Linked DNA regions of Indioceanicola profundi. The protein of the gene in region 2 interacts with the protein of the main gene of each other region in a pairwise test. Links are inferred from orthologs where the notes say so. Each region holds a gene or a part of one and is shown on either strand. Other genes may lie near its edges. The genes, in order: gyrB and gyrA.

What was found.
Region 1: the proteins of gyrA (region 2) and gyrB interact in binary tests that used the Escherichia coli proteins (3 or more experiments, as listed by UniProt). The link is inferred for Indioceanicola profundi from one-to-one orthologs.

Annotation. Positions count from the first base shown.
Region 1 is NZ_CP030126.1:2,870,220-2,886,825, reverse strand. Bases 12,979-16,220 are described here. They hold gyrB (DNA topoisomerase (ATP-hydrolyzing) subunit B), read right to left. Parts: upstream 15,885-16,220; coding sequence 13,179-15,884; downstream 12,979-13,178. Other genes in these bases: recF (DNA replication/repair protein RecF), read right to left, coding at 16,015-16,220; DOL89_RS13720 (YlcI/YnfO family protein), read left to right, coding at 12,979-12,996. Also shown: groL (chaperonin GroEL), read right to left, coding at 1-1,615; co-chaperone GroES, read right to left, coding at 1,669-1,962; DOL89_RS13765 (usg protein), read left to right, coding at 2,283-2,546; DOL89_RS13760 (BCCT family transporter), read right to left, coding at 2,592-4,586; DOL89_RS13755 (TorF family putative porin), read left to right, coding at 4,757-5,473; DOL89_RS13750 (extensin-like domain-containing protein), read right to left, coding at 5,497-6,210; DOL89_RS13745 (hypothetical protein), read right to left, coding at 6,250-6,486; DOL89_RS13740 (TspO/MBR family protein), read right to left, coding at 6,490-6,801; DOL89_RS13735 (TonB-dependent receptor domain-containing protein), read right to left, coding at 6,961-10,158; DOL89_RS13730 (DMT family transporter), read left to right, coding at 10,719-11,717; DOL89_RS13725 (SDR family oxidoreductase), read left to right, coding at 11,836-12,585; DOL89_RS25850 (hypothetical protein), read left to right, coding at 12,608-12,742; more of DOL89_RS13720, read left to right, coding at 12,739-12,978; more of recF, read right to left, coding at 16,221-16,606. UniProt on the Escherichia coli protein: DNA gyrase negatively supercoils closed circular double-stranded DNA in an ATP-dependent manner to maintain chromosomes in an underwound state.
Region 2 is NZ_CP030126.1:1,412,524-1,416,623, reverse strand. Bases 841-4,100 are described here. They hold gyrA (DNA gyrase subunit A), read left to right. Parts: upstream 841-1,179; coding sequence 1,180-3,900; downstream 3,901-4,100. Other genes in these bases: coaD (pantetheine-phosphate adenylyltransferase), read left to right, coding at 3,917-4,100; DOL89_RS06740 (MATE family efflux transporter), read left to right, coding at 841-990. Outside these bases: more of DOL89_RS06740, read left to right, coding at 1-840. UniProt on the Escherichia coli protein: A type II topoisomerase that negatively supercoils closed circular double-stranded (ds) DNA in an ATP-dependent manner to maintain chromosomes in an underwound state.

The DNA.
Region 1 (16,606 bases), 1.5 Mb from region 2 along the record:
TGCCGCCCGGGCCGCCGGCCGGAGCGGACTTCGGCTGGGGCTTCTCGCCGATCATGGCCTCGGTGGTGATCAGCAGGCCGGCAACGGAGGCGGCGTCCTGGAGCGCGGTGCGGACAACCTTGGTCGGGTCGATCACGCCGAACTTGAACATGTCGCCATATTCGCCGGTCTGGGCGTTGAAGCCGAAGTTCGCGTCGTTCTGCTCCAGCAGCTTGCCGGAGATCACGGCGCCGTCGAAGCCGGCGTTGGCGGAAATCTGACGCACGGGCGCGGTAAGCGCCTTGCGCACGATCTCGATGCCGAACTTCTGGTCCTCGTTCACCGCCTCGATGCTGTCCAGCGACTTGGTGGCGTAGAGCAGGGCGACGCCGCCGCCGGCGACCACACCCTCTTCCACCGCGGCGCGGGTGGCGTGCATGGCGTCGTCAACGCGGTCCTTGCGCTCCTTCACCTCGACCTCGGTCGCACCGCCGACGCGGATCACGGCGACGCCGCCGGCCAGCTTCGCGAGACGCTCCTGGAGCTTCTCACGGTCGTAGTCGGAGGTGGTCTCCTCGATCTGCGCCTTGATCTGGGTGATGCGGGCCTCGATGTCGTCCTTGGAGCCGGCACCGTCCACGATGGTGGTGGTCTCCTTGGTGATGACGACCTTCTTGGCCTGGCCCAGCATGTCGAGCGTGACGCTCTCCAGCTTGATGCCCAGATCTTCGGAGATGACTTGGCCGCCGGTCAGGATGGCCATGTCCTCCAGCATCGCCTTGCGGCGGTCGCCGAAGCCCGGGGCCTTCACGGCGGCGATCTTCAGGCCGCCGCGCAGCTTGTTGACCACCAGCGTGGCCAGCGCCTCGCCCTCGACATCCTCGGCCACGATGACCAGCGGACGGGAGGACTGAACCACCGCCTCGAGAACCGGCAGCATGGCCTGCAGGCCGCTCAGCTTCTTCTCGAACAGCAGGATGTAGGGGCTCTCCAGCTCCGCGACCATCTTGTCGGCGTTGGTCACGAAGTAGGGGGAGAGATAGCCGCGGTCGAACTGCATGCCCTCGACCACGTCCAGCTCGGTCTCGAGGCTCTTGGCCTCCTCGACCGTGATGACGCCCTCGTTGCCGACCTTCTCCATGGCGCGGGCGATCATCTCGCCGATCTCGCGCTCGCCATTGGCGGAGATGGTGCCGACCTGGGCGATCTCGGCGTTGGTCTCGATCTTGCGGCTGCGGGCCTTGATCTCCTCGACAACCTTGGACACGGCGATGTCGACGCCGCGCTTCACGTCCATCGGGTTCATGCCGGCGGCGATGGCCTTGGCGCCCTCGCGGACGATGGCCTGGGCCAGCACGGTCGCGGTGGTGGTGCCGTCACCGGCGAGGTCGGCCGTCTTGGAGGCGACCTCCTTCACCATCTGCGCGCCCATGTTCTCGAACTTGTCGGAAAGCTCGATCTCCTTGGCGACGGTGACGCCGTCCTTGGTGATGCGGGGAGCGCCGAAGCTCTTCTCGATCACGACGTTGCGGCCCTTCGGGCCCAGCGTGACCTTCACGGCGTCGGCGAGAATGTCCACGCCGCGCAGCATCTTGGCGCGCGCGTCGGTGCCGAACTTGACTTCCTTGGCAGCCATTTTTGTCGTCCCTATGAATTGAGCGGTTGATCAGGCGGTAAGGCGCGGTCGCATCAGGCGGCGTTCATCACGCCCATGATGTCGCTCTCCTTCATGATCAGGTACTCGACGCCGTCGATCTTCACCTCGGTGCCGGACCACTTGCCGAAGAGCACACGGTCGCCAGCCTTCACGTCGAGCGCCACCAGCTTGCCGCTCTCGTCACGGGCGCCGGGACCAACGGCTACCACCTCGCCCTCCTGGGGCTTTTCCTTGGCGGTGTCCGGGATGATGATGCCGCCGGCGGTCTTCTGCTCGGACTCGACGCGCTTGACCACCACGCGGTCGTGCAGCGGACGGAAACGCATGAATTCTCTCCCTCTAAAAGGCAAAGAGCTCGGGATGAGCCTGTTGTTAGCACTCACCCGCGGTGAGTGCCAGACGAGGTAATGGAGGCCCGTCCCCGAGTCAAGAGGGGTGGCCGTCCCCGGTTGCACGCATGCGGAGGGGGAGGGCACCCCGTTTGGCAGCACTCCAGCCCGCCGGCTGCCAACCTACTGAAATCATTACGTTTCCGTCTTCACAGAACCGTCATGTCAGGGCAACATCAAAGCTGGCGGGCGAGGGGAGGCAATCCTCCGCCCGGCCGGGGGAGACAGCCGCTGGGTCCACATCCGGGGAGACGCGAATGGCGAAGCTCTTGCTCCAGCTCAACAACTACCGCCTGACCACGGCGGAGATCCTGTATCACATGCCGGACCATCCGGGCCTGTTGCAGAGCTTCATCTGGCAGGAGCTGGACCTGGCCCCGAAATTTCCACAGCTCAAGCGGTTCCTGGATTTCTGGAGTCGTGAGCTGGACGGCAAGCTGCACAGCGTGCGGGTGGCCAGCCAGGGGCTGATCACCCCGGCGGAGGTGCGGATGGTGGGGGCGGAGCTGGTGCTGCACTGATGCCGGAAGGCCGGCCGGCCGCTCGGCGCGGCCGGCCCCGTAGCCTTACCAGCCCATCCACTTCGCATATTCGGCCACGAAGTCGCGCAGCACCGTGTCCTTGTCCGCCCCCTCCAGGGGCAGGTTCTTGTGCAGGCCGCCGCGCAGGATCACCTCCGCCTGCGCGATCCATGGCTCATCCTCCGTCTCCAGCTCGGGGAAGGCGAAGGTCCAGGGATGGTAGGCGCGGCTGCGGACCGTGTAGCTGAACTCCTCGTTCCCGTCGCGCAGCACGGTGATGCCGGCGCTGTAGCGCTCCACCGCGATCTCCGTGGTGCGCCGCTGCCGCTCCAGCTCCCGCGCAATCTGCTTGAAGGCGGGGAGTGCGGCCCCGGTGATGAAGTCGGCGGCCTGCCGCCGCGCCTCCTTCAGGCCGGGGGCCGCCGCCCCCGTCCGCTCATCCGCCCGGCCAGTCACGGCCTGCAGGCGCTGGCGCCAGTCCTCTTCCGGCAGATGGGCCAGCACCTCGTCGCCGCCCATGACCGCGGCGCCCGCCATGCCATAGGCCGCCCGGCCCTGGCTCAGGTGCCGCCGCTCCGCCGACAGGGCGTTCACCAGGCTGACGCACATCAGGATCATGACCAGGCTGAAGGGCAGGGCGGTGGCGATGGCGGCGGTCTGCAACGCGCCCAGCCCGCCCACCACCAGCAGCACCGCGGCGATCGTGCCGGTCAGCACCGCCCAGAACAGACGGCTGGCCATGGGCGGCTCCGGATCGCCATTGGAGCTGATGATGTCCATCACCAGCGCGCCGCTGTCGGCGGAGGTGACGAAGAAGGTGCCCACCATCAGCGTGCCGATGGCGGAGCTGACGACCGGCAGCGGCAGCCGGTCCAGCATGGCGAACAGGGCCGTGGGCACGCTCTCCTCCACCGCCGCGGCCATGCCGCCGGCCCCGAACACCTCCATGTGCAGGGCGGTGCCGCCGAACACGCTGAACCAGACGAAGCTCAGCAGCACCGGGGCGAACAGCACGCCGCCGATGAACTCCCGGATGGTGCGGCCCTTGCTGACCCTGGCGATGAACATGCCGACGAAGGGCGCCCAACTGATCCACCAGCCCCAGTAGAACATGGTCCAGCTCGCCTGCCATTCGATGCCGGCGAAGGGCATGGTGCGGAAGCTGGCATAGGGCAGGGTCTGGATGTAGCGGCCGATGGAATCCACCAGCTCGAACAGGATCCAGACGGTGGGGCCGACGGCGAAGACGAAGACCAGCAGCAGCAGCCCCGCCACCATGTTCAGCTCCGACAGTCGTCGGATGCCGCGTCCCAGCCCGCTGGCCACCGACGCGGTGGCGATCAGGGTGATGCCGGCGATCAGCCAGAGCTGGTTGCCCAGGCCGACATCCATCAGGCCCAGATAGTCCAGCCCGGCATTGACCTGCATGACGCCGACGCCCAGCGAGGTGGCGACGCCGAACAGCGTGCCGAAGATGGCGAAGATGTCCACCGCCCGGCCGATCGGCCCGTGGATACGCTCCCCCAGCAGCGGATAGAGGGTGGAGCGGATGGTGAGCGGCAGCCCGTGGCGATAGGCGAAATAGGCCAGGCTCAGGCCCACGACGATATAGACGGCCCAGGCATGCAGGCCCCAGTGCAGGTAGGTCAGGGTCATGGCCTGCCGGGCGGCGTCCAGCGTGCCGCCCTCCCCGAAGGGCGGGGAGGTGTAGTGCAGCACCGGCTCCGCCACGCCGTAGAACAGCAGGCCGATGCCCATGCCGGCGCTGAACAGCATGGCGAACCAACTGGCGTAGCTGAATTCCGGCTCGTCATCCTCGCGACCCAGCTTGACGGCGCCATAGGGGCTGACGAATACGCCGATGATGAACAGCAGGAACAGCCCGACGACAAGAATGTAGAACCAGCCGAAACTCCCGACGATCCCGGCCTGGAGAGAGGTCATGAAATCGGCGAGCGGTTCTGTGAACAGAACGGCAACCAGAACGAACAGGATGATGATCCCGCTCGAGATGAGGAATGTGTATCGATCGGTTTTCATGGCGGTGACTGTAGCGGAATGGGGCGGTTGGGGGAACAGTTCCGGCCCGATCCCGTCGCGCAACAATCTGTACTGATCGAAATCTATGCGAGATCAATCGCTGGCAGAGATGTTGGTCGGACCCGGCGTCATCTGCCGGGATCATCCTGCTGACAACGGTTCCATTTCTTATGCACCCACATCCCGCTTCCGCCCGCATCGCCCTGTCCCTTGCCGCTTTCGCGGCTTTTGCCGTCCTGCCGCCGGCCGCCGCGGCGCAGGCGCTGCCGGAGGAGTTCAGCGTCTCCGGGACGGTGCTGCTGGCCACCGACTATATCAGCCGGGGGCAGAGCTTCACCGGCGGGAAGCCCTTCATCCTGGGCTCGCTGGACCTTGCCCATGACAGCGGCGCCTATGCCGGCCTTTATGGCGGCAATGTGGATTTCGGGGACGACGAGTCGAACAGCGAGTTCGGCTTCTATGCCGGTTGGGCGGGCGAGGTGCAGGGCTTCAGCCTGGACACCAATGCCTACTATTACATCTATCCAGGCGTGCCGGAGGAGTTCGAGTACGATTACCTGGAATTCGGCGCCACGATCAGACGCACATTGGGCGCGTTCACGCCGCGGCTGCGGGCCAACTGGTCGCCGGACTATTTCGGCGGGCGGGGCGACGAGTTCTATCTGCGCGGCGGGCTGCGCTACGACGTTCCGCAGCTCGACGGGCTGGCGCTGGACAGCTGGGTCGGCCACCAGTTCGGCGACACGGCCGTGCCGCAGTTCGTGGATTGGGGCGCTTCGATCTCCTATGCCATTCCGGATGTCGGCAGAGTGCAGCTGCTCTGGTCCGATGCCGACCTGTCCGGCGTGGGCGACCGCCTGACCCTGGGCATCGGCCGCACCTTCTGACCGGTCCGGGCGGCGTCAGGGCGTCAGCGGCAGACGCCCCAGCGGCCGAGATCCAGATGCAGATGGTCGGCATGGGCGCGGTTGTAGTCCGGCGACAGGACTGCGCGGAAGCTGTCGCACGCCCCATCCCGCAGCCGGTGCAGGAAGCGCGCCTCCGCCGTCGACTCCCCATCCGGGCCGGTGCGGGTCCAGTCCCGCGCCACACGCACCGTGCGCCCGTCCGCCAGCGTGACGGCGGCGATGTCGATGGCGTTCGCGGTGGCGTGCTGGCTGCGATTCCGGCCCTGGCCGCGGTCGGTGCGGGTATTGCGACAGGCATAGGTGCCATAATGCTGGATGGTCTCCGCCTCCGCCCCCAGCAGCTCACGCGCCGCGGGCTGCAGCGTCCAGCGCTCCCACATCGCCAGTGCTGCCAGCACGGGGCAGGTGGCGGTGAAGGGCGCGCTGTAGCGCACCCGTTCGCTCCGCTCCATCCGCGCCGCCCCCTGGAATCCGCAGCCGGGGCCGGTCTCCCGGTCGGGCACGGGGGTGATCCGCATGCCGGCCGCCTCCACCCAGGCCAGGCAGCGGGCGGGATCGCGGTCAAGCCGCTGGAGCTGCATTCCGGTGAACAGGCCGGGCGGTTCCGCCGGGTCGGGCACGGCCCAGGGATTCCAGCGCGGCGGCGCCCAGCCCTGATGGAGGGCGAGTGCGCCGCAGCCGGCGAGCAGCAGCAGGAACAGAAGGAAGAACCGCATGCCGGATGAACACCGGCCCTGGCGGTTCGGGCAGGACGGCTAGTTCCCGCCCTGCTGCTGGCGCGGCCAGCGCATATAGGCCAGCAGCCACAGGCCGGCGGTCAGCAGCGGGAAGAACAGGAACACCAGCAGGGCCCAGAGCGGATTGCGCCCGGTCTTGCCCAGCACAAGCCCCGCCATGCAGACGGTCCAGGTGATGGCCAGCACCGCCACCAGCGTGCTGAGCCAGCCCGGCAGGAACAGCATCATCTCGGTCAGGTCGCCATAGCGCGGCATGGCCTATCTTCCCTCCTCGGCAGTGCGGGTCTCGCGCTGGCGGCGCAGCGCCTCGCGGGGGTGCAGCTTTTCCGGCCGCGGCGGCAGGTTGGGCCATTTGGCAAAGGCCAGATATGCTGCGAACACCGCCCAGCCCAGCACCGGAAGGGCCAGCCAGCCGGCATGCCCGGCCGGCAGTCCCGCCCGGCGCAGCAGCCGCACCGCCGGCCACAGCGCCAGCAGGGTCAGCGCCACATGGATCAGCAGCGCCAGCTCCAGCCCGCCGCTTCCGGCGGCCAGCTCAACCGCTCCCGTCACGCCTGCATCCGTCTCCACCGCCTGCCGCCTTTGCCTCGTGCGTCTGCGGGGGATGTAGCACAGGAACCGGGCCGGTCAAACGGATGCGGCCATCCGCCCGACGGTCAATGAAAAAGGACGGGGAGCGTACGGCCCCCCGTCCCTGTTCCGGCGCCGGACCGGCCCGACGCTGAACGGCTAGAAGCTGGCCGTCGCCCGCAGGAAGTAGGACCTTCCGCGGGCCGACACCGGAATGCTGAACTCGGTCAGGAACGGCTTCTCGTCGGTCAGGTTGTTCACGCCGGCGATGAAGCGGACCTGCTCGGTCAGTTCAAACGCGGCCGAGAGGTTGTGAACCCATGTGTTGCCCGTCTCATAGGGGGCGAAGCGCTCGAAATCGTCGGCCTCGACGCCGCGCAGATAGGTCGACTCCTCCCAGAAGGTGGACCAGTTCAGGGTGAGGCGGTCGCGGCGGTACTGGACGTTGGTGTTGAACGCCCATTGCGGCCGCTCCAGCTCGCCCAGCTCGTCGTCGGCGGCGTTGGGGTTCGCCACCGAGGCGTAGCGCACCAGCTTGTCCATGTAGGTGCCGCGCACCCCCAGGGTCAGGCTGCTGTCGTCATTGATGCCGATATCCGCCAGGTCGAAGGTGTAGCGGACATCCCAGTCCACGCCCGCCGCCTCCAGCGAGGCGAAATTCACCTGGGTCTGGCGCAGGAAGTTCAGGCCCAGGAACTGCGGGGAGCCGGACTCCCGGTTGCGGCCGATCAGGTCGCAGAACGGGTTTTCCAGCGAGTCCGCGTCATAGCAGCCGTCCACGATGTCCTGCGCGCTCACCGCCACGATGGCGTCGTCGATGGTGATGTCCCAGTAATCCACGGTCACGGTCAGGCCCGGAACGAAGTCCGGCTGGAACACCGCGCCCACCGTCCAGGAGTCGGAGGTCTCCTCCGTCAGGTCGGGATTGCCGCCGGATTCGCCGCGGAAGCGGGCGGAGAGCGGGTCGGTATAGCCCTCCGGAATGCCATCGGCGCGGCAGTTCGCCAGCCGGTTCTCCGGGGCCGGACCCTGGTTGATCTCGTTCGCGTCGCAGGGATCGACGGGGCGGAAGAAGGCCGATGACAGGGGAGAGAACAGCTCGGCGATGTTGGGCGCGCGGATGGTGCGGTTCAGGCCGCCGCGGATGCTGAGGAAGTCCGCCGGCTGATAGGTGCCGCCGACCTTGTAGGTCCAGGCGCCGCCCACATCGGTGCTGTACTCGTCGTATCGCACGGCGCCGTCCACCGCCAGAAACTGCACGAAGGGCAGGTCGCGCAGCAGCGGCGCGCTCAGCTCCAGCGACACGCCCCAGACATCGTAGCCGCCCTCGGTGATGGCCGGGTCGCTGTCGAACAGCAGGCCGGTGTCGGCCAGCTCGTCCGGGATGTACTCGCTCTGCTCGTCGCGGTACTCGCCGCCTATGGCGAAGGCCAGCGGCCCGCCCGGCAGCTCGAACAGGGCGGCGCTGTCGCCGGACAGGAAGCCGGACAGCACGAACTGCTCGATGGTCGATTCGTCATGCTGCTGATAGGCGACGAAGTCGATGGCCTCGGCCGAAGCGTTGCCCTGGCCGAAGATGTTCAGCGGCTGGCAGGTCCCGTCCAGCGGGTCGAAGGTGCTGATCTCCCCCGCATAGAAGGGGAAGGGGGATACGCTCAGCTCCCGCGAGCCGGTCAGGCTGGAGCGGCAGACGATGTTGCCGGTCGCCGGATCGCGCACCGCATCCACGGCGGCATAGAAGCGATCCTCGATGCGCTGATTGCCGTATGAGTCCTCTTTGGTCTGGCCCCAGTTGGCGGCCAGCTCATAGGTCCAGCCATTGTCGAACTCGCCGTCGAAGCCGCCGACCAGGCGGATCGTTTCGCGCTCGATCCGGTTCGGCCGTGCGGACAGCTCCGGAAAGTCTCGGGAAACGGTGACCTTGGCGGTGGAGGCGTCGAAGTCCGGGTTGGCCGCCAGGAACTCATTGATCTCGGTCAGCAGGGCGGTCGGCAGATAGGGATTGTCGAGCGCGATCGGAACCGCGTCGTTGAACGCGCCCGTGCTTGAATAATAATGGGTGGTGACGCTGGCGAATTTGGCTTCGAAGAAGGGCCGGAAGGCGGGGCTGACCTCGTAGCTGCCCATCAGATTGCCGATCAGCCGCTCATTGCGCGGGATGATGCTTTCCCGGTCCACCTGGCTGCCGGCGCCGTCGGGATTGTCGAACTGGTTGAAGCCGCCCGCCGCCGCCCCGTTCTGGAACGGACGCACATTGTTCAGCGCGGGATCGAAGACCAGACAGCCATAGCCGGCATTGGATTCCACCGTGGGCTCGGCGCAATCGGGGTTGCCGTCATTGTCCAGATCGACGAAGGCGTCGAAGGCCGGGTCGCCGTAATCGAAGGAATCGGCGTTGCCGAAGCCGATGCGCCCGTCGAAGGAGGAGATGGAGAAGGTGGGCCGGCGGCGGATGACGCGGCTGGGCGCGCCCTCCGTGCGGTCGATCAGCGACTGGGGCACGGTCAGGCCGGCGTCCACCGCGTCCAGGATGGAATCGCCGATGGCGAAGCCGGCATCGATGATCTCCTGCGTCAGCTCGCCGGGTTGGAAGAACAGGGCCGGGTTGGGGTAGTCGTCGGCCCGGCCGCGGTTGCGGGAAAAGCCGCGCTCCCCGGCCCTGACGCCCTCGTCATAGGCGTGGCTGAAGCTGGCCGTCAGGTTGGCGCGGTCGTCGGGCCCGAAATTCCGGCCCATTGTCAGGTCGAAGGTGTGGACGATGCCGCCCTCCTCCTCCGGCGCGGTGATCTGGGCGCTGGCCTCGACGCCCTCGAAATTCCGCTTCAGGACGAAGTTGACCACGCCCGTGACGGCATCGCCGCCATAGATGGCGGAAGCGCCGCCAGTCAGCACATCCACCCGCTCGATCAGCGCCTCGGGGATGGAGTTGATGTCCACGGCCGCGGAGCCGGGCACGCCGGCCACATGCCGCCGGCCATTGACCAGCACCAGCGTGCGGTCTACGCCCAGCCCGCGCAGGTCCAGCGTCGCTACGCCCACCGCGGCGCCATCCAGAACCGACTGCTCGCTGCTGATGGAGTTGGACAGGGCCGGCAGGGTGTCCAGCGCCTCGGAGACGTTGGTCTCACCCTCCAGCGCCATCTGCTCCGCCGTCAGGACCACGACCGGGATCGGGCTCTCCAGTTCCGGGCGGGCGATGCGCGACCCGGTGACGACGATCTCTTCCAGCGGAACGTCCGCCGGCGCCTCCTGCGCGACCGCGGGAACGGCCAGGATCGCTGCACCGCAGCACCCCGCCAGGAAGCCGGCGCGCAGCCCCGCGCGGCGAAGACGGCCCGAACTCACCATCAGCATCATGAAGTCCCCTGTCCTGCATCCGTTCGGCGCGCCTGTTCGTCCGTCCCGTAGCCGGGATCTGCGACGCGCCTTTTTCACATGCGCAGTTTAGGGGGGCGGCTTATCAGCCTGTCAACGATCACTCAAATATATCGCTTGCACTGTTGCAAATTGGACCCGGTATTCATAAGAGGAAACGGGCGGGAGCAAGCGATGCTCCAAATATAATGCGTGATGTCGCGCTAAGTATACTTGGCGCAATGCAAGTTTACATGCCGTGATGGCGGCGGTGTCTGTGGTTTGGCGTAACGCGGCCATGGTTCGGCGTATGAAGCACCATGATGTCCGCGCAATACTCTTCTGCCTCTGCCTAATCCGTAGGCGCGATTTGGCGGTATAGGGGCGGGTGCGGAGGCGGCGGGGCGGTGAATATTGCCGTCGGCATTGCCCGCACCAGCCATCATGACCGGGCCTGCTGCACAATTAATCGCCACTGGCAAAATCTGCCTGAAATTCGGACATTCGGCTTTTTCCTTCCTGCGCTGCACAAGGAATGGGGCCACCGGGCCCGGACGGGAACCATGGCCGTTGACAAGCGGCGGCCGGGCGGGCATCGCCAGGGCCGAACCGATGACGGGGCCGGCATGGACCACTCCACAGAGACGACGGGCACGGTGCCCGCCCGCAAGGGCATCGCCGACCAGGCATGGCTGCTGATGACCCTGCCCGGCCTGTTCTGGGCCGGCAACGCCATCGTGGGGCGGGCCGTGGCGGGGGACGTGCCGCCGGTGGCGCTGGCCTTCTGGCGCTGGGTGGGGGCGGTGCTGATCGTGCTGCCCTTCGCCTGGCGTCATCTGCGCGCCGACATCCGCCCGATGCTGAAGGCCTGGCCGATCATGCTGGCGCTCTCCGCCCTCGGCATCACGGCCTTCAATACGCTGCTCTACATCGCGGCGCAGACCACCAGCGCGCTGAACATCGTGATGCTGCAATCCAGCATGCCGGTGCTGGTGGTGGGGGCGACCTTCCTGCTGTTCCGGGAGGCGGTGACCGGGCGGCAGGCGCTGGGCATCGCGGTGTCGCTGGCGGGGGCGCTGATCCTGGTGTCCCACGGCGACCCGGCCTCCCTGGCGCGGCTGGAGCTGAACCGGGGCGATATCTGGCTGCTGGTGGCCATCGTCAGCTACGCCCTCTACACGGCCTTGCTGCGCCGCCGCCCGGCGGTGCACGGCCTCAGCCTCGTGGCCGCGACCTTCGCGCTGGGGGCGGCCATGCTGCTGCCCTTCTATCTGTGGGAAAGCCTGTCCGGCCGTCCGTTGCCTTTGACCTCCACCTCGGCCCTGGCCATTGCCTATGTGGCGGTGTTCCCCTCGATCCTGGCCTATCTCAGCTTCAACCGGGCGGTGGCGCTGCTCGGCGCGAACACGGCCGGCCTCGCCGTCCACCTCGTCCCCGTCTTCGGCACCATCCTGGCCGTGCTCCTGCTGGGGGAGACGCCCCAGCTCCACCACGGGCTGGGCATCGGCCTGATCGCCGTGGGCATCGGGCTGGCAGCGCGGCGGGCCGGCAAGGGGGCCTGACGCACCCCGCCGACATATGCGCCCGGCCCGCAGGTGCCATTACCCGGCGCAGGTTCCGGGCGGACTGCCGATGCCGCTATGATCGCCCGGCAAGGTTCCGGATCGGAGGAGGCTTCCCATGCTCACAGGGCCGGATGTTCTCTTGGTGACCGGCGGCAGCCGCGGGATCGGCGCCGCGATCGTCAGGAAGGCGGCGCGGGACGGTTACGCCGTCGGCTTCAGCTATGTGCGCAACGGCGATGCCGCCGCCCGGCTGGTTGCCGAGCTGGACCAGGCCGGCCACAGGGCCCATGCCGTCCAGGGGGATGTGGCGGACCCGGATTTCGCCGCACGGTTCTTCGACGCGGCGGAGGCCGCGCTCGGCCCCGCGACCGCCCTGGTCAACAATGCCGGGATCACGGGCCGCATCGGCCGCTTCCGGGACGCCGACCCGGCGATGCTGCGCAGCACCCTCGACACCAATGTGCTGGGCACCATGTACGCGGCACAGGAGGCCATCCGCCGCTGGGAGGCCGCCGGGATTCCCGGCCGCATGGTGAACATCTCCTCCATCGCCTCCACCCTCGGCGCGCCGGGCGAATATGTCCACTACGCCGCCACCAAGGCCGCGGTGGAGGCCTTCACCATCGGCCTGGCGAAGGAGGTGGCCCCGGCCGGCATCAGGGTCGCCGCCGTGGCGCCGGGCACCGCTTATACCGACATCCACGAAGCCGCCGGCGAGCCGAACCGCCCGGCCCGCGTCGTCTCCCGCGTGCCGATGGGCCGCATCGCCGAACCGGAGGAAATCGCCAACGCCGTGCTCTGGCTGCTCTCCGCGGAGGCGTCCTATGTGACCGGGGCGGTGCTGCGGGTGTCCGGGGGGCTGTAGCTGGCGCCAACATGATGAGATCGTGCTGGAAGCTGCCGTGAACGGGCGGGCGGACGCCCTGGTGTCATTCAACCATCGCCACTTTCTGCCGGCGGCGGAACGCTTCGCCCTGCCGGTGCTGCGGCCTGGCGAGGCATTGGAGAGGATACGGCTATGAGCAAGATGTCCACTTACCCGATACGCCTCCCGGCCTCGGTGAAGGCCGAGGCGGAACGCGTAGCCGCTGAAGACGGAACAAGCCTGAACCAGTTCGTCGCGACCGCCGTGGCCGAGAAGCTGGCTGCCCTGAGAACCGCCGCCTTCTTCGAGGAACGCCGAGGACGCGGGGACCGTGACGCCTTCAGGAAGCTGCTGACCCGCCAGGGCGGAGAACCGCCCCAGGAAGGTGACGAGCTGCCCGGTACGGCTTAGGACCGGTTAGGCGGCAAATGGCGGATCATTACAGGCACTGCCGAGACCACCAGTGACGCATAAAGGACGAACCCGACCCGCACCTTGATTATCAAGACAGGATGCGGTGCTCTGTCACTCTCATTCGCGCTTTATGCGTCAGCATTCGTCGATTATGCGTCACTTCGCACACGACACCATCCTCACACATCCAAATTCGCCACCTTCAGCGCGTTGTCCTGGATGAAGGCGCGGCGGGGTTCCACGACGTCGCCCATCAGGGTGCTGAAGACGTCCTCGGCCTCGTCGGCGTGGCTGACCTTGACCTGGAGGAGGGAGCGGATGGTGGGGTTCAGGGTGGTTTCCCAGAGCTGGTCGGGGTTCATCTCGCCAAGACCCTTGTAGCGCTGGATCTGAAGGCCGGCGCGGCCCTGCTCCAGAACCGCATCCATCAGGCCGGCCGGGCCGGTGACCAGCTTCAGCTCCTTGGCGCGGAAGCTCAGCCGGGCGGGGCCGTCGTAGAATTCCAGCAGATGGGCGGCCATGGCGTCCAGGCGGCGGGCCTCCACCGACTTCAGCAGATCGGCATCCATGACATGGCGGTGCGTGACGCCGCGGCGGGTGCGGGAGATCACATAGCCGGCCAGGGCAGCACCCTCGCCGGAGCCGTCATGGAGCAGTTCCGCCGTCCAGCCGCCGGCCAGGGCCGCGCTGGGGGGAGCGTGGTCGGGGCCGGGGGTGCTTTCGCCCACACCGGACTGGGCCGCACCGGCCGCACCGGTGCCGGCGGCGCCGCCCGCGGGCGGAACCACGGCATGGGCCAGCGTGTCGCCGGAATGCTGGAGCCGGAACAGCTCCAGCGCGTTCAGGCGGCAGGCCACCTCATCCGCCTTGGCCTTGGCCAGATCGGCATTGGCGAGCAGGGCGGTGGAGAGCGCGCCGGCGATGGCCGCCTGCTCCGCCACGTCGCGGCTGCCGGCCTTGCGGGCCAGGGTCAGGAGCTGGGTGCGGGCAAGCCGGGCCTGCTCCACCAGGGCGCGGAGCTCATCGCCGGTCTTGACGGCGTTCTGCTGGTTGGCGGTGGTGTTCTCCGCCGTCAGCGCCGTCAGCGACACGTCGGTCAGGCCCTGGCCGATCAGGTAATCCTCGAGCTGCCGGTCGTCCTTCAGGTACTTCTCCTTCGCCGTGCCGCGCTTCACGCGGTAGAGCGGCGGCTGGGCGATGTAGAGATAGCCCTTCTCGATGATCTCCGGCATCTGGCGATAGAAGAAGGTCAGCAGCAGGGTGCGGATGTGGGCGCCGTCCACGTCCGCGTCGGTCATGATGATGATCTTGTGGTAGCGCGCCTTCTCGATGTTGAACTCGTCGCGTCCGATGCCGGTGCCGAGCGCCGCGATCAGCGTGCCGATCTCGGCGCTGGACAGCATCTTGTCGAAGCGCGCCCGCTCCACATTCAGGATCTTGCCGCGCAGCGGAAGGATGGCCTGGAACTGGCGGGAGCGGCCCTGCTTGGCGGAGCCGCCGGCCGAGTCGCCCTCCACGATGAAGAGTTCGGACAGCGCCGGGTCCCGCTCCTGGCAGTCGGCCAGCTTGCCGGGCAGGCTCGCCATGTCGAGCGCGCCCTTGCGCCGGGTCAGCTCGCGGGCCTTGCGCGCGGCCTCACGGGCGGCGGCGGCCTCGACCACCTTGCCGACGATCTTGCGGGCCTCGTTCGGGTGCTCCTCGAACCAGGTGGACAGCGCCTCGCTGACGAGGTTCTCCACCACGGGGCGGACTTCGGAGCTGACCAGCTTGTCCTTGGTCTGGCTGCTGAATTTCGGGTCCGGCACCTTGACGGAGATCACGCAGGTCAGCCCCTCCCGCATGTCGTCGCCGGAGAGCGCCACCTTCTCCTTCTTCAGGATGCCGGTCTCTTCCGCGTATTTGTTGACGGTGCGGGTCAGCGCCGCGCGGAAGCCGGCCATGTGGGTGCCGCCGTCGCGCTGGGGGATGTTGTTGGTGAAGGCCAGCGTGGTCTCGTGATAGCTGTCGTTCCATTGGAGCGACACTTCCACGCCCACATTGGTGCCCAGCTCCGACGCCCGCTCCCCCTTCACATGGATGGCGGGCTTGTGCAGGGCGGTCTTGGAGCGGTCGATCCAGGCGACGAACGCCTCCAGCCCGCCCTCATAGTACAGCTCGGTGACCTTGGGCTCCACGCCGCGCGCGTCGGTGAAGACGATCAGCACGCCGGAGTTCAGGAAGGCCAGCTCGCGGAACCGGTGCTCCAGCGTGGCGAAGTCGAATTCGGTCTTGGTGAAGGTGGCCTTGGAGGCCAGGAAGGTCACCTCGGTCCCGGTCAGCGGCTGACCGGCGCGCGGTCCCTCCTTGACGATGGGGGCGGGGCCCACATCGGCCAGCGGACCCACGGCATCGCCATGGTTGAACTCCATCTCCCACTGGCGGCCCTTGCGCCAGATGCGGAGCTTCAGCACCTCCGACAGCGCGTTGACCACGGAGACGCCCACCCCGTGCAGGCCGCCGGACACCTTGTAGCTGTTCTGGTCGAACTTACCGCCGGCATGGAGCTGGGTCATGATGACCTCGGCCGCCGAAACGCCCTCTTCCTTGTGGATGTCGGTGGGGATGCCGCGACCGTTGTCGCGCACGGTCACCGACCCGTCCGCGTTCAGCGTGACCTCCACCCGGTCGGCATGGCCGGCCAGCGCCTCGTCGATGGCGTTGTCCACCACCTCGTAGACCATGTGGTGCAGGCCGGACCCGTCATCGGTGTCGCCGATATACATGCCGGGGCGCTTGCGCACCGCGTCCAGGCCCTTCAGGACCTTGATCGAGCTGGCGCCATACTCCTCGGCAGCGGCGGCGGAGGCGGCGGGCGCGGGGGTGGGGTTCGTGGGATCTTGGGTCATTGCGGCAGTATACCAGACAGGCGTTCGGACAGGGCTTAATTCGTTCGGCGGGAAAGGTTTAGAGCGTTTCACGATGGCTGGGAAGCCGCCGTTGACACCCCCTCCTTTCCGGGCGGGCGGATTCACGTTTTCAGGAGGAGTCTCCCGACCACGATCCGCCCGGCGGGCTCCTCGCCAGCCGCCCCTCCGCCACGCCGACATGGCAGGCGGCGTCGCCCAGCTCGGCGAAGAAGCCGGCATCCGTGCCGGTCATCCAGGCCTGGGAACGGGAGGCCAGGATTTCCTGGAACAGGGCGGTGCGTCGGTGCGGGTCCAGATGCGCCGCCACCTCGTCCAGAAGCAGCAGCGGGGCCGTTCCCGTCTCCGCATTCATCAGCCGGGCATTGGCCAGCACGATGGAGATCAGAAGCGCCTTCTGCTCCCCCGTGCTGCCCAGCTCCGCCGGCATGTTCTTGGCGAGGTAGGTGACGGACAGGTCGGACCTGTGCGGGCCGGTGGCGGCACCGCCCGACGCCTCGTCCTGGCGGCGGCTGGCGCGCAGGGCGGCGCGCAAGGCATCCTCCGCCGCCAGCGCCGGCATGGTTCCGATCCAGCCATCCACCTCCCCCGACAAGGACAGGCCGGGGGCGGGGAAGGGGCCGACACCCTGGCGGGCGGCATCGTTCAGGCGCCGCACCATGTCGGCCCGGGCGGCGGCCACGGCGATGCCGGTAGTGGCCATC
Region 2 (4,100 bases):
TTTCTTCTGACGGGCCAACAACCGGATCTGGCCGCGGGCGGCGCCGAAGTCATGTTGATCTATGGCTTGGGGATGCCGGGCGCGGCCCTGTTCTTCACGACGACCTTTTTCCTGGAAGGGCTGAAGCGGCCGGTGCCCGGCATGGTGACCATTGTCCTGGCCAACATACTCAACCTTTTCCTGGATTGGATTCTGGTGTTCGGCGGCCTGGGCCTTCCTGCCATGGGCGCGGAAGGCTCGGCCTGGGCCACGACGATCATCCGCTGGGTCACCGCCATTGGCCTGCTGCTCTATGTCTGGCGGATGGCGGACCGGGACCGGTACGGCGTCCGCTCCGGCGGGGTGCGGCCCTGGTGGCCAGCGCGGGAGCAACGTCACCTCGGCATGGCAGCAGGGGCCAGCAACGGTCTGGAGGCGTCGGCCTTCGCGGCGCTGACCCTTTTTGCGGGGTTGATCGGACCGTTGGCACTGGGCGCCTATACAGTCGGGCTGAACCTGATTGCGCTGCCCTTCATGGCGGCATTGGGGCTGGCTTCCGCCACTGCGGTTCTGGTGGGCAATGCGTACGGCACCGGGGATCGGCGGAACACCCAGTTGGCAGGCTGGACCGGCCTTGGAGTAACGGCTGCGCTCCTCAGCGTCGTCGGGCTGATCTTCGCGGTCTGGCCGGAGGAAATCGCGATGGCGTTCGCCACGGAGGACAGGCTGATCGCCGTAGTCGCCCCCGTGGTGGCCTTCAGCGCCTGGATTCTGGTGGCCGACGGCGGGCAGGTGGTGATGGCGCAGGCGTTGCGCGGCAGGGGCGACGCCTGGGTGCCGACCGTGCTGCACTTCGTCAGCTATTACGCTGTCATGATGCCTGTGGCTTACGGCCTCGGCATCTGGGCGGGGCGGGGCGTGCTGGGACTGTTCGAAGGGATATTCATCGCCAGCATGGTATCGGTGGCAATCCTGTCTGGACGGTTCTGGTGGTTGGGCCGCAAGGTGTAGCGGGTTCAGGCCCGTTACGTTGTTTAAAGCTCCGAAAGATGCTACATATTTCCGTGGCTCGGTACCGACCAGCACGCGCGTGCTCGTGGTGCCGGGCTTTTTTGACTTCCGCAGACGATTGAGCCCTTTGTGGTGACTTCCCCGACCCCGACCCCGTCCGATATCGCGCCCGTCACCATCGAAGACGAGATGAGGCGCAGCTACCTCGATTACGCCATGAGCGTGATCGTGAGCCGCGCCCTCCCGGATGTGCGTGACGGCCTGAAACCCGTTCACCGCCGCATCCTCTATGCGATGAAGGAAGGCGGGTACGACAGCACCAAATCCTACAAGAAGTCCGCCCGTATCGTCGGCGATGTGATGGGTAAGTACCATCCGCACGGCGACAGCGCGATCTATGACGCCATGGTCCGCATGGCGCAGGACTTCTCGATGCGGCTGATGCTGATCGATGGCCAGGGCAATTACGGCTCCATGGACGGCGATCCTGCGGCGGCGATGCGCTACACCGAGGCGCGTCTGTCCAAGGCGGCGGAGTTCCTGCTGGACGATATCGACAAGGAAACAGTCGATTTCCAGCCGAACTATGACGAGTCGGTGGAGGAGCCGACCGTTCTGCCGGCCAAGTTCCCGAACCTGCTGGTCAACGGCGCCGGCGGTATCGCCGTCGGCATGGCAACGAACATCCCCACCCACAATCTGGGGGAGGTGATCGATGCCTGCTGCGCCTATATCGACAATCCGGAGATCAGCATTGATGAGCTGATCGACATCATTCCGGGCCCGGATTTCCCGACCGGCGCATTGATTCTGGGCCGTAGCGGCATCCGTAGCGCCTATCACACCGGCCGCGGCTCCGTCATCATGCGGTCCAAGACGGATGTGGAGGAGATTCGCAAGGATCGCTGGGCCATCGTCGTCACCGAAATCCCGTATCAGGTCAATAAGGCGAAGCTGCAAGAGCGCATCGCCGAGGTCGTGCACGAGAAGCTGGTCGAGGGCATCAGCGATGTCCGCGACGAGTCGGACCGTGACGGTGTCCGCGTCGTGATCGAGTTGAAGCGCGACGCCGTGGCCGACGTGGTTCTGAACCAGCTCTTCCGCTATACCCCGCTGCAGACCAGCTTCGGCGTCAACATGCTGGCGCTGAATGGCGGACGGCCGGAACTGCTGGACCTGAAGTCCATCATCGCCGCCTTCGTCCGCTTCCGTGAACAGGTCATCACCCGCCGCACCGAGTATGAGCTCGGCAAGGCGCGGGAGCGGGCGCACACCCTGGTGGGTCTGGCCGTGGCGGTGGCGAACATCGACGAGATGATCGCCCTGATCCGCAGGGCGCCCGACCCGGCCAGCGCCCGTGAAGAGATGATGGCGCGGGAATGGCCCGCCCTCGATGTTGCACCGCTGATCGAACTGATCGACGAGCCCGGCCGCGGCCTTTCGGCAAACAACACCTACCGTCTGTCGGAAGTGCAGGCGCGCGCCATCCTGGATTTGCGCCTGCACCGCCTGACTGGGCTGGAGCGGGACAAGATCGGCGAGGAGCTTGGGCAGGTCGTCGACCAGATCAAATACTTCCTGCGTGTCCTCTCCGACCGCGGACTGCTGCTGGAGATCATGCGCGGCGAGCTGGTGGACATGAAGGAGCGGTTCGGTAATCCGCGCCGCACCCAGATCGAGGATCTGGAGTTCGAGTCCGACATCGAAGCCCTGATCCAGCGCGAGGACATGGTCGTTCTGGTCACCCAGGGCGGCTACATCAAGCGGGTTCCGGTCTCGACATACCGGGCGCAGGCGCGCGGCGGTAAGGGGCGGGCCGGCATGAATTTGAAGGCGGAGGACACGGTCAGCGATCTGTTCGTCGCCAATACCCATACGCCCATGCTGTTCTTCACGAACCGCGGCATGGTCTACACGCTCAAGGTCTGGCGTCTGCCGCAGGGTACGCCGCAGACCCGTGGCAAGGCGCTGGTCAACCTGCTGCCGTTGCAGGAAGGCGACTTCATCACGACCGTCATGCCCATGCCGGAGGATGAGGAGAGCTGGGGCGACCTGCACGTCATGTTCGCCACGAGCAGAGGCGGCGTGCGGCGCAATCGCCTGTCCGACTTCGCCAATATCCGCTCCAACGGCCTGATCGCCATGAAGCTGGAGGAAGAGGGCGAGCGGCTGATCGCGGCGCGTCCTTGCAGCGAACAGGACGACGTTCTGCTGGCGACCCGCCGGGGCCGCTGCATCCGATTCCCCGTCACCGACATCCGCGTCTTCAGCGGCCGCACCAGCACCGGCGTCCGCGGTATCAAGCTGGTGGAAGAGGCTGACGAGGTTATCGGCATGTCCATCCTGCGCCACACCGAATACACGGTGGAGCAGCGGGCGGCCTACCTGAAACAGGCCCGTGAACTGCGCCGTGCGCTGGGCGAGCAGGTGGATACAGATGAGCCGGCCGATGTCGAGGCTGAGCCCGTCGAGACCAACATCATCCTGTCCCCGGAGCAGTTCTCCGAAATGCAGGCACGGGAGGAGGTGATCCTCTGTGTCTCCGAACAGGGCTTCGGCAAGAGGTCTTCGGCCTACGAGTACCGGGTGACCGGGCGCGGCGGCCAGGGCTTCTGGAACATGGATATGAGCAAGCGGAACCGCGCCATCGCAGCCGTGTTCCCCATCGACGAATCAGACAACGTCATGATGGTGAGCGACGGCGGGCAGGTGATTCGCATGCCGGTCCACGACATACGCCTGACCGCCCGCAAGAGCCTGGGGGTGACGTTGTTCCGGCTCGCTCCAGAGGAGCGTGTCGTCTCCGTCGCCCGGCTGGCCGAGGAGACAAATGGCGAGAACGGCAACGGCGATGCGGGTGAGAACGGCGGTGACGCCGCGCCGTCGCCCGAAGCGCCCGAAGCTGAATGATCGGAAGGAAGCAGGGATGACCGGTCATCACCGCGTCGGGGTCTACCCCGGAACCTTCGACCCGATCACCAACGGGCATCTCGACATCATCCAGCGCGCCTGCCGAGTCGTGGACCACCTCATCATCGGGGTGGCCCGCAATGCGGGAAAGGGCCCGCTCTTCTCCACGGAGGAGAGGGTCGAGATGGTGCGGGAGGAAC